4 regions of the Streptomyces sp. NBC_00846 genome follow, and region 1 is predicted to be linked to each of the others. Evidence: riboswitches for the same ligand, from Rfam matches in the RefSeq annotation. Region 1 holds a riboswitch; each other region holds the start of a gene.
The links. Region 1 has a riboswitch for cobalamin ahead of OG936_RS06755 (cobalamin biosynthesis protein). Riboswitches for the same ligand answer to the same signal wherever they lie in the genome.

Region 1 (2,192 bases):
CTCCCACCTCGGCTTCTCCCTCTCCACCACCCAGTCCTGCTCCGGCGCCGTGATGGGCGCGGGCCTCGGCCGCCAGGGCGGCGTGGTCCGCTGGTCCACCGCCACCCGGATGTTCGTCGCCTGGGGTCTGACCCTGCCGGCCGCGGGCCTGGTCGGCGCGGGCGCGGAATTCCTCACCAAGCAGGGCACCTGGGGTGTCGTGGTCGTCGCGACGCTGCTGGTCGCGGGCTCCGGGGCGATCTGGCTGCTGTCGCGCCGCAAGCCGGTCGGCCACGGCGATGTCGCACCGGCGAACGGCGTCGCCGAGCCCGCGGGCGTCGTCACCACGGCCATCGCCGCCGTCTGCCCCCCGCTCACCGCGGCCCAGGCAGCGGCACAGGACCTCAAGACCACCATTCCGGCCCCGGCCGGAACCACCCCGGACCCGGCGCAACCCGCCACCGTCTAGGCCGACCTTCCAGGCCGGTCCGTCCGGGCCCGCCGTCCGGGCCCGCGTCCAGGCCCGCCGTCCAAAGGATTCCGCATGAAAATCGACTGGGCAGCCCTCGGCACCGTCTTCGGCGTCTCCCTCGTCGCCACCGTCGCACTGGTCGGCCTCTTCACCCTGGGCATCGTCGGCCTCTCCAAGCAGCCCGAACCGGCCACGCAGGGCGGCTCCGGCGGCTCGCTGCTGCTGGCCCGCGCCGGCGCGTACGTCTGCTTCGCGCTGTGCGCGGCGGCGGTCGCGTACGGGATCTATCTGATCGTCGCCTGAGCCCCGCCCCGCGCACTCCCTCTTCGGGCCGGACACACCTCGTGTGTCCGGCCCGAAGTGCTGCGCCCGGCCCGGTGTGGGCCTCAGCACACTGCGCCGTCGCAGGTCAACGGCAAGTTGACGGACGTTCGCGGAGCGTGGTGGACTGCCGGAGCCAATTACGGCGACAGCAGAGGAAGCCGGTGCGAATCCGGCGCGGTCCCGCCACTGTCACCGGGGAGCAGTCCCCCACACCGGAAGTCACGGCACGCGCGAGCGGGCTGGAAGGCCGGGGGAACTGCGGATCCGGGAGCCAGGAGACTCTCGTCGCCGGTCACGTCGAACCAGGGCGCGGACCCTGAGTGAGGACATATCGCCATGCCTGGCTGCCGTGCGTCCGTTGCTGTGGCGCTCTCACCGAGAGCCGCCTGTACGAAGCTCCTTCGAGGCGTAACGGCCGGCTGAGCCGTGCGTGCCGACCGCGTCTTCGCGTACGGCGCCACAGCCGGCCTGATCGGCGATCTGCTGCTCGGTGACCCCCGCAGGGGGCATCCGGTCGCCGCCTTCGGGCGGGCCGCGGCGGGCGTCGAGCGCCGGCTGTGGCGCGACCACCGCGGGTGGGGCGCGCTGCACACCCTCGTCTGCGCCGGAGGCGCCGCGGGTGGTGCCGCGCTGCTCGCCCGTGCCGTACGCGACCACCCCGCCGCCTCCGTCGCGTTGACCGCGGCCGCCACCTGGTCCGTCGTCGGCGGTACCTCCCTGGGGCGTGAGGCCCGGACCATCGGTGACGCCCTGGCCGCCGGTGACCTCGATCGCGCCCGCGAGCGGCTGCCGCATCTGTGCGGGCGCGATCCGCACTCCCTCGACGGGCCGCAGATCGCCCGCGCCGTGGTGGAGTCCGTGGCCGAAAACACCTCGGACGCCGTGGTCGGCGCCCTGGTGTGGGGTGCGCTGGCCGGTGTCCCCGGGCTCGTAGGCTTCCGGGCCGCGAACACGCTCGACGCCATGGTCGGCCACAAGTCGCCCCGCCACCGTCGCTACGGCTGGGCCTCGGCGCGCCTCGACGACCTCGCGGGCTGGCCCGGCGCCCGGCTCACCGCCCTGCTCGCCGTGGCCTCCGGGCGGCGGCCACGTGAAGCGGTACGGGCGTGGCGGGCCGACGCGGCCAAGCACCCGAGCCCCAACGCGGGCCCGGTGGAAGCCTCGTTCGCGGGTGCGCTCGGCGTGCGGCTCGGCGGGACGCTCGCGTACGGCGGCCGCGTCGAGCACCGCCCCGTCCTCAACGGGGAGACGGGCCGGGCGGTGGAGACCCAGGACATCGAACGCGCGGTGCGGCTGTCGCGCCGGGTGAGCGCGCTGGCCCTCGGCGTGTGCGTGACGGGCCGGTTGGGAGTAGCCCTCGCCGCACGGCGGATCGCGGAACGCCCGATGACAGAACGCTCGGCCGCGGGGACTCCGG
Region 2 (2,192 bases), 570 kb from region 1:
TCGTGCGCCGGACCCGGGAGTCGGAACCGGGTACCTGGCTGAAGTACCTGGTGGCGAAGCTCACCACGGTCGGTGCGCCCGAGGAGCATCTCGCGCCGTTGCGGGCCGCCGCGGCGGACGGGGGCCGGATGCGGACCCTGCCGGGGCTGCGGGCCGCGCTTCCGGACCGGGAGATCGTCCCCGGGGAGCTTCTCGATCTGGCGGGGCGCACGCTGCGGGCCATCTGGACGCCGGGGCACACGCCCGGCCATGTCTGTCTGCATCTGGAGGAGGAGCATCCGGGCAATCTGCCGGGGCGGGGGAGGCTCTTCTCGGGCGATCATCTGCTGCCGGGGATCAGCCCGCACATCGGGCTGTACGAGGACCCGGACGACACGACGGTCACCGACCCCCTCGGCGACTACCTCGACTCGCTGGAGCGCATCGGCGGGCTCGGGGCCGCGGAGGTGCTGCCCGCCCATCAGTACGCGTTCGCGGATTCCGCGGGGCGCGTACGGGAACTCCTGGACCACCACGAGGACCGGCTGACCGGGCTGCTCGCGCTGCTGGCCACACCGCTGACTCCGTGGGAGCTGGCCGAGCGGATGGAGTGGAACCGGCCCTGGGAGCAGATCCCGCACGGTTCGCGGAACATCGCCGTCTCGGAGGCCGAGGCGCATCTGCGGCGGCTGGTGAAGCTGGGTCGCGCGGAGGCGGTGGCGGGGAGCGAGCCGGTGACGTACATCGCGGTGTGACCACCCGGCTACGGCGGCAGCGGGCCCGCGCCGCCACCGGCCCGGAGTCCGTCCGGAGCCGCCCGGTAGAGTGTGCGAGTCGTCATCATGCCCGTTCAGGGGGAAGCCGGTGCAAATCCGGCACTGACCACGCAGCCGTGAACCGTCGTCCAGGACGGTGAGTCGGAATGCCCTGTCCGCGGTCGTGACCGGCTCGCGGCCACCGGAACCCCGGTGGTCGGCACCGTCGAGGTATACGGGGCCGGAGCCTGGTGCGTGAGCGTGCCTGTGCCCGGATCCCCCCGCAGGAGAGGCCCCGCCCGCCATGACCGTACGCCGCAGAGCAGCAACGCTCGCCGCCACCGCCACCGTGCTCTGTGCGGCCGCTGCCCCGGTCGCGATCGCAGCGCCGTCCCCGTCGTCCTCGCCGTCCGCCGCACTGCCGTCCGGGCTGTACGGCACGAAGGACCCCACCTACGACGGTGTCTGGCGGCAGTCGCTGGCCTTCCTCGCCCAGCGGGTAGAGGGCGTCACGCCCGCCGCGAAGGCGGTGGACTGGCTGATCGCCCAGCAGTGCTCCAACGGCGCCTACGCCGCGTACCGGCCCGACGTCTCCCAGCCGTGCACCGACAAGACCATGCTGGACACCAACGCCACCGCGGCCGCCGTCCAGGCGCTCGTCGAGGTGGGCGGGCACCGGGAGACCGTGAACGACTCGGTCCGCTGGCTGAAGTCCGTGCAGAACGAGGACGGCGGCTGGGGCTACGCCGCGGGCGCGGCCAGCGACGCCAACTCCACCTCGCTCGTGATCGGCGCCCTCGCCCGGCAGGGCCAGCGGCTCGGCGACATCACCACCCCCGGCGGCAAGACCCCCTACGACCCGCTGCTGGCGCTCGCGATCCCGTGCGGCGGCAAGGACGGCGGTGCCTTCGCCTACCAGCCCGACAAGGCCGGGAAGCTCGCCGCCAACGCGGACGCCACCGCGGCCGCCGTGCTCGGCACGATGGGCAAGGCCCTGGCCGTCGGGAACAACACCTCCTCCAAGGCGCCCAGCTGCCACCCCGGCTCCGGTCTCACGCCCGAGCAGGCCGCCCAGAACGGCGCCCACTTCCTTGCAGGTGCCCTCGCCACCAGCGGTCACCTCGACCTGGCGCCGATGCCCGGCGCCGCCGACTCCACCCCGCAGCCCGACTTCGGCAACACCGCGGACGCGGTCGTCGCGCTGTCCGCCGCGGGCCACCAGGACGAGACCGCCAAGGCCATGACCTGGCTGAAGAAGAACTCCGGGTCCTGGGCCGAGCAGGGCGGCCCGGCCGCCTACGCGCAGCTGATCCTGGCCGCGCACGCGGCCGGCGCCGACGCCCGCCACTTCGGCGGCGTCAACCTCGTCGACCGGCTGAACGCGACCGGCCCCGCGCCCGCGGCGATCACGACGCCCGACCCGACCGCCGACACCGGGTACGTGGCGACGGAGAAGGA
Region 3 (2,192 bases), 5.8 Mb from region 1:
GTCATGACAGCCGTCGGCATGCGCCTGGTGAAGGAGGACGCGCAGCTGAAGCATTACCGGATCGACTGGAGACAGCGGGCCGAGGAGCGGTGAGTCCGTGCCCGTCGGTCCCTCCCGGCGTGGCTGCGCGGGGCAGGACGGCGGAACCCGCCGGGGAGGCTCCCGGCGGGTTCCGATGTCTTCTGGTGCTGCGTGGTGCGTGGTGCGTGATGCGTGATGCGCGGTGCGTGGTGCGTCGGTCAACCGGCTGCCGTGGCCGCGCGGTTCGCCGTACCGTTGCCGGTCCTGATGGTGTCGGTTCTCGGTATGAGGAGCCGTTCCGTCAGGTGGCCGAAGACGAGACCGAAAGTGATCCAGAGGGTGGCCTGTACGGCGAGGGTGGCGAGGCGGAACTCCCACAGCAGGGCGGCCGGGAAGTCCCTTCCGACCTCATTGAACGAGGGCAGGAACGCGTAGGCGAGTCCGATCACGACGACGTAGGCGGCAGACGCGGCGATCGTCGCGTTCCAGTTGCCCAGGCGGGAAGCCAGCCGCCTGCCGAGGATGACGGCGGCGACGGCCAGCAGCACGCTGAGGACGACCATCAGGAAGAACAGGGCGGTGCGTCGGCCGATGGTGTCAGGGTTGCCGACGGCCGGCGGGTTGGCCGGGTACTTCAGGAACGGCACAACGTACACCGTCAGCAGGGCCGCACCCGCGATCAGGGCGGCCGTGGCCCGTGGGCCGAATCTGCCGATCCGGCCGAGAGCGAAACAGAAGACGAGGGCGGCGATGCCGCCGATCGCCACACCGAAGACGAGCACACCGGTGGCAAGGCCGGCGGTGGACTGCATCGTGCGGCTGACGAGTTCCTCGCCGCCGCCGTGATCATGGCTGTGCGTCCCTTCGAGAGCGATGGCCGCGTCCACCCGGGACTCGCCGAGGAAGTAGGCGACGACCAGAGCGAGCGCGCCCGCGGCAAGGCCGGCCAGCATGCCGCGCACGAGCAGGGCTCTGACAGATATGGAGTTCATGAGGATTCCCCTGGATCGGACGGTACGTCAGTGGCAGGGGAAACCGAGGAGGTGACGACCGTCGTGGACCCACTCGTGGACACCTTCGCCGGAGATGACCGCGGTGGCGCCCTGCTCGGCGCCGACGAAGTAGAGCAGTACGAGCATGAGGATGCCGAAGAAGACCGCCCAAGGGGCAATGGCCTTCAGGGAGATGGGAGTGATCGCCGGTACGGCGGTGGCGGGGGCAGCACTCTGTGCCATGGCAGAACCTCCTGAGGGAACACGCGTCCCGATCGTGGTGCCTGAGACGAAGGTGCTGGGTCTGACTTCCCGTACAGGTACGGGTTCACAGTGGCGCGACCGTGCCGGATTCTCACCGGACTTCCGTCACACCTTCGTCGTGTTCGTCGGACGATACCTCCTGGAAGCGGGCGCGGCCATGGCGCCGTCGGCGGGGCCGGAACGCCCGGATGCCATGGTGTGCGCACACGAGGGGCCATGGTTCGAGGAGTTGGATCCGCTCATGACGGTACAGGTGATGTTGATCTCACCGGCGTTCAACGCCGCGCTGCGCGAGGCCCGTTTCGACGGCGACGCTCCGCTCGACGCGGCCGGGGTCCGGCAGGCCCGGGCCGCGGCGGCTGCGGTGCCCGAGGCCGACCGGTGCGTGCGCGGGCCGTCCGAGCGGTGCGCCGGGACGGCCGACGCGTTGGGGCTGCGCGCCAAGCCCGAACTCGCTCTGCGCGGCTGGGACATGGGCCGGTGGAGCGGACAGCGGCTGGCGACGGTGAGCGGGAGTGAGCCCGACGCGGTGGCGGCCTGGATGACCCATCCTTCGGCGGCTCCGCACGGCGGCGAATCGTTGCTGGAGTTCTGCGCCAGGGTCGGCCGCCTGCTGGACTCCCTTGAGTCCCGGGACGGCAACAGGGGCGGCCGAGTGCTGGGGGTCGTCGAGCCCGCGGTGGTGCGGGCGGTGATCGTACGGGCACTCGCTCTGCCGGCGGAGGCGTTCTGGCGGCTGGATGTCGCCCCGCTGACGCTGACCGGGCTCAGCGGCCGGTCCGGACGGTGGAACCTGCGCTGCGGTCAGCCGCTGTCCCCGGCTCCGGGTACCGGGTCTTCTCGGTCCGCCGCCATGCCGTGGACCAACTGAGGGGCCAGGGACCGCGGTCAGCACCTGGTCTGGTGGTGCAGCTG
Region 4 (2,192 bases), 3.7 Mb from region 1:
CGTGCCAGGTCTCCAGGTAGACGGCGGCGGCGCCCTTGCGACGGCCGCCCTGGTTGACCGCGGCGACGGACGCGTCGAGCGTCTTCAGGAACGGCACGATGCCGTTGGAGTGCCCGTTGGTGCCACGGATCAGCGAGCCGCGGGCGCGGATGCGGGAGTACGAGAGACCGATGCCGCCCGCGTGCTTCGAGAGCCGCGCCACCTGGTGGTAGCGGTCGTAGATCGAGTCGAGTTCGTCGAGCGGGGAGTCCAGCAGGTAGCAGGAGGACATCTGCGGGTGCCGGGTGCCGGAGTTGAACAGGGTCGGCGAGGACGGCAGATAGTCGAGCCGGCTCATCAGCCCGTACAGCGACGCCACTTCGTCCAGGGCGCGCTGCCCCGCTTCTGAACCGAGTGCAGTGTTCTCAGCGAGCCCGGACGCGACCCGCAGCATGAAGTGCTGGGGCGTCTCGATGACCTGGCGGGTGTGCGGGTGGCGCAGCAGATAGCGGCTGTGCAGGGTCCGCAGCCCGAAGTAGCCGAAGCGGTCGTCGGCGCCGGCGGCCAGCGAACGCTCCACCAGCGCGTCGAGGGCGGCCGCGTGCAGCGCGACGAACTCGGCGGTGCGGTCCGCGATCAGGCCCTCGCGGTGTCCGACGGCGATCGAGGCGGAGAAGGAGACGGCGCCCTGGCCGGCCGCCTCGTCGGCGATGGCGAGGGTCAGGAGCCGGGCGGCGAGCCGGGAGTAGGCGGGGTCCTCGGAGATCAGCCCCGCGGCGGCCTCGGTGGCCAGCGCGCGCAGTTCGGCCTCGTCCGCCCGGGCGCTGCGGCCGCGCAGCGCGGCGGCGGCGACGCGACCGGGGTCGGTGTCGGGCAGATCGACGGTGAGGCCGGTCAGGGTCCGCAGCAGCGCGGTTCCCGGTCCGTCGTGTGCGGTTGCCTCGGACTCGGCCGCTTCGGACGCGGCGACTGAAGCCGGATCGGCTGGCGCGATGGTCACGTGGTGCTCTCCCTCGCTCGGCTCGGGGCCGGCGGGGAACGGGGCAGCCGGACAGAGGCGGGCCCGGGTCGGGGCAGCACTCCGCACGGCGTCCACCGGCCCAACCGCGAGGCCCGGACGTCTGGCATCCGGTTCGGTCGAGCCGGATGAACTGTCGGCAGGTCCTCGGACTTACTCGGGGGTGCGCAAAAGCGCACCGAACATACCGTTGCGGGACAGTTCCGGATTCGCACCGGATTCCCCTGCGGCGACAGCGAGCATGAGCATACATGTGGGGGCCGTCCGCTGAGGCAGCCCCCACATGTTGTGTCGCGCAACATAACTCGGGGCGCGCGTACGGCCCGCCGCCGAGCGCACGGACGGCCCGTCGCGCCCCGCTGGAGGGGGCTCGACGGGCCGTCGTACGGCTGTGGGAGCGGCCGTCAGCGGCCGCCGCCCGGCGCCCCTGCCGCGGCCGGCGGGAGCTCCACCTGGACGCCCTTGTCGCCCGCGTCGGCCGTGTAGTCGGCCGGCGAGGTCTCGTCGATCCCGGCGGGTGCCTTCACGGCGTTCAGGACGAAGGTGAGCACCACCGTCACCACCACGTTCAGCACGAACGCCGTGAGACCGATGTAGCCGATCTCGCCGATGCCCGGGATCTCCTTGGACGACCCGCCGAAGTGCGCCTGGGTCGGGCTGGCGACGCCGTACGCGGCCACCGTCCCGTACACCATGCCGACCGCCCAGCCCGCGAGCAGCGCCCAGCGGTGGAACCAGCGGGTGAACAGGCCGCCGACCAGGGCCGGCATCGTCTGGAGGATCCAGATCCCGCCGAGCAGCTGGAAGTTGATCGCGACCGTCTTGTCCATGGTGAGGACGAAGGCGAGCGCGCCGACCTTCACCAGTAGCGACACCAGCTTGGAGACCTTGGTCTCCTGCTCCGGGGTCGCGTCCGGCTTCAGGAAGTCCTTGTAGATGTTGCGGGTGAAGAGGTTCGCCGCGGCGATCGACATGATCGCGGCGGGCACCAGCGCGCCGATGCCGATGGCGGCGAACGCGACACCCGCGAACCAGTCCGGGAACATGGTCTCGAACAGCTGCGGGATGGCCAACTGGCCGTTGTCGACCTTGATTCCGGCGGCGATCGCCATGAAGCCGAGCAACGCCAGCAGGCCCAGCATCAGCGAGTACAGCGGCAGGATCGTGGTGTTGCGCCGGATCACATTGCGGCTGC

Region 2: linked by a shared signal. The riboswitch ahead of OG936_RS09330 (hypothetical protein) and the one ahead of OG936_RS06755 (cobalamin biosynthesis protein) in region 1 are both predicted to bind cobalamin.
Region 3: linked by a shared signal. The riboswitch ahead of OG936_RS33190 (CbtB-domain containing protein) and the one ahead of OG936_RS06755 (cobalamin biosynthesis protein) in region 1 are both predicted to bind cobalamin.
Region 4: linked by a shared signal. The riboswitch ahead of OG936_RS23710 (ribonucleoside-diphosphate reductase subunit alpha) and the one ahead of OG936_RS06755 (cobalamin biosynthesis protein) in region 1 are both predicted to bind cobalamin.

The regions. Positions count from the first base shown of each region.
Region 1 is NZ_CP108846.1:1,445,894-1,448,085, forward strand. Features, by position in the region: gene OG936_RS06745 (anion permease) at 1-448, shown strand, start outside; gene OG936_RS06750 (hypothetical protein) at 524-754, shown strand; cobalamin riboswitch at 926-1,057, shown strand; gene OG936_RS06755 (cobalamin biosynthesis protein) at 1,202-2,192, shown strand, end outside.
Region 2 is NZ_CP108846.1:2,013,166-2,015,357, forward strand. Features, by position in the region: gene OG936_RS09325 (MBL fold metallo-hydrolase) at 1-734, shown strand, start outside; cobalamin riboswitch at 794-929, shown strand; gene OG936_RS09330 (hypothetical protein) at 1,039-2,192, shown strand, end outside.
Region 3 is NZ_CP108846.1:7,262,127-7,264,318, reverse strand. Features, by position in the region: gene OG936_RS33200 (GNAT family N-acetyltransferase) at 1-93, shown strand, start outside; gene OG936_RS33195 (CbtA family protein) at 240-1,013, opposite strand; gene OG936_RS33190 (CbtB-domain containing protein) at 1,041-1,256, opposite strand; adenosylcobalamin (AdoCbl) riboswitch at 1,260-1,408, opposite strand; gene OG936_RS33185 (histidine phosphatase family protein) at 1,519-2,148, shown strand.
Region 4 is NZ_CP108846.1:5,111,842-5,114,033, forward strand. Features, by position in the region: gene OG936_RS23710 (ribonucleoside-diphosphate reductase subunit alpha) at 1-979, opposite strand, end outside; cobalamin riboswitch at 1,118-1,253, opposite strand; gene mctP (monocarboxylate uptake permease MctP) at 1,402-2,192, opposite strand, start outside.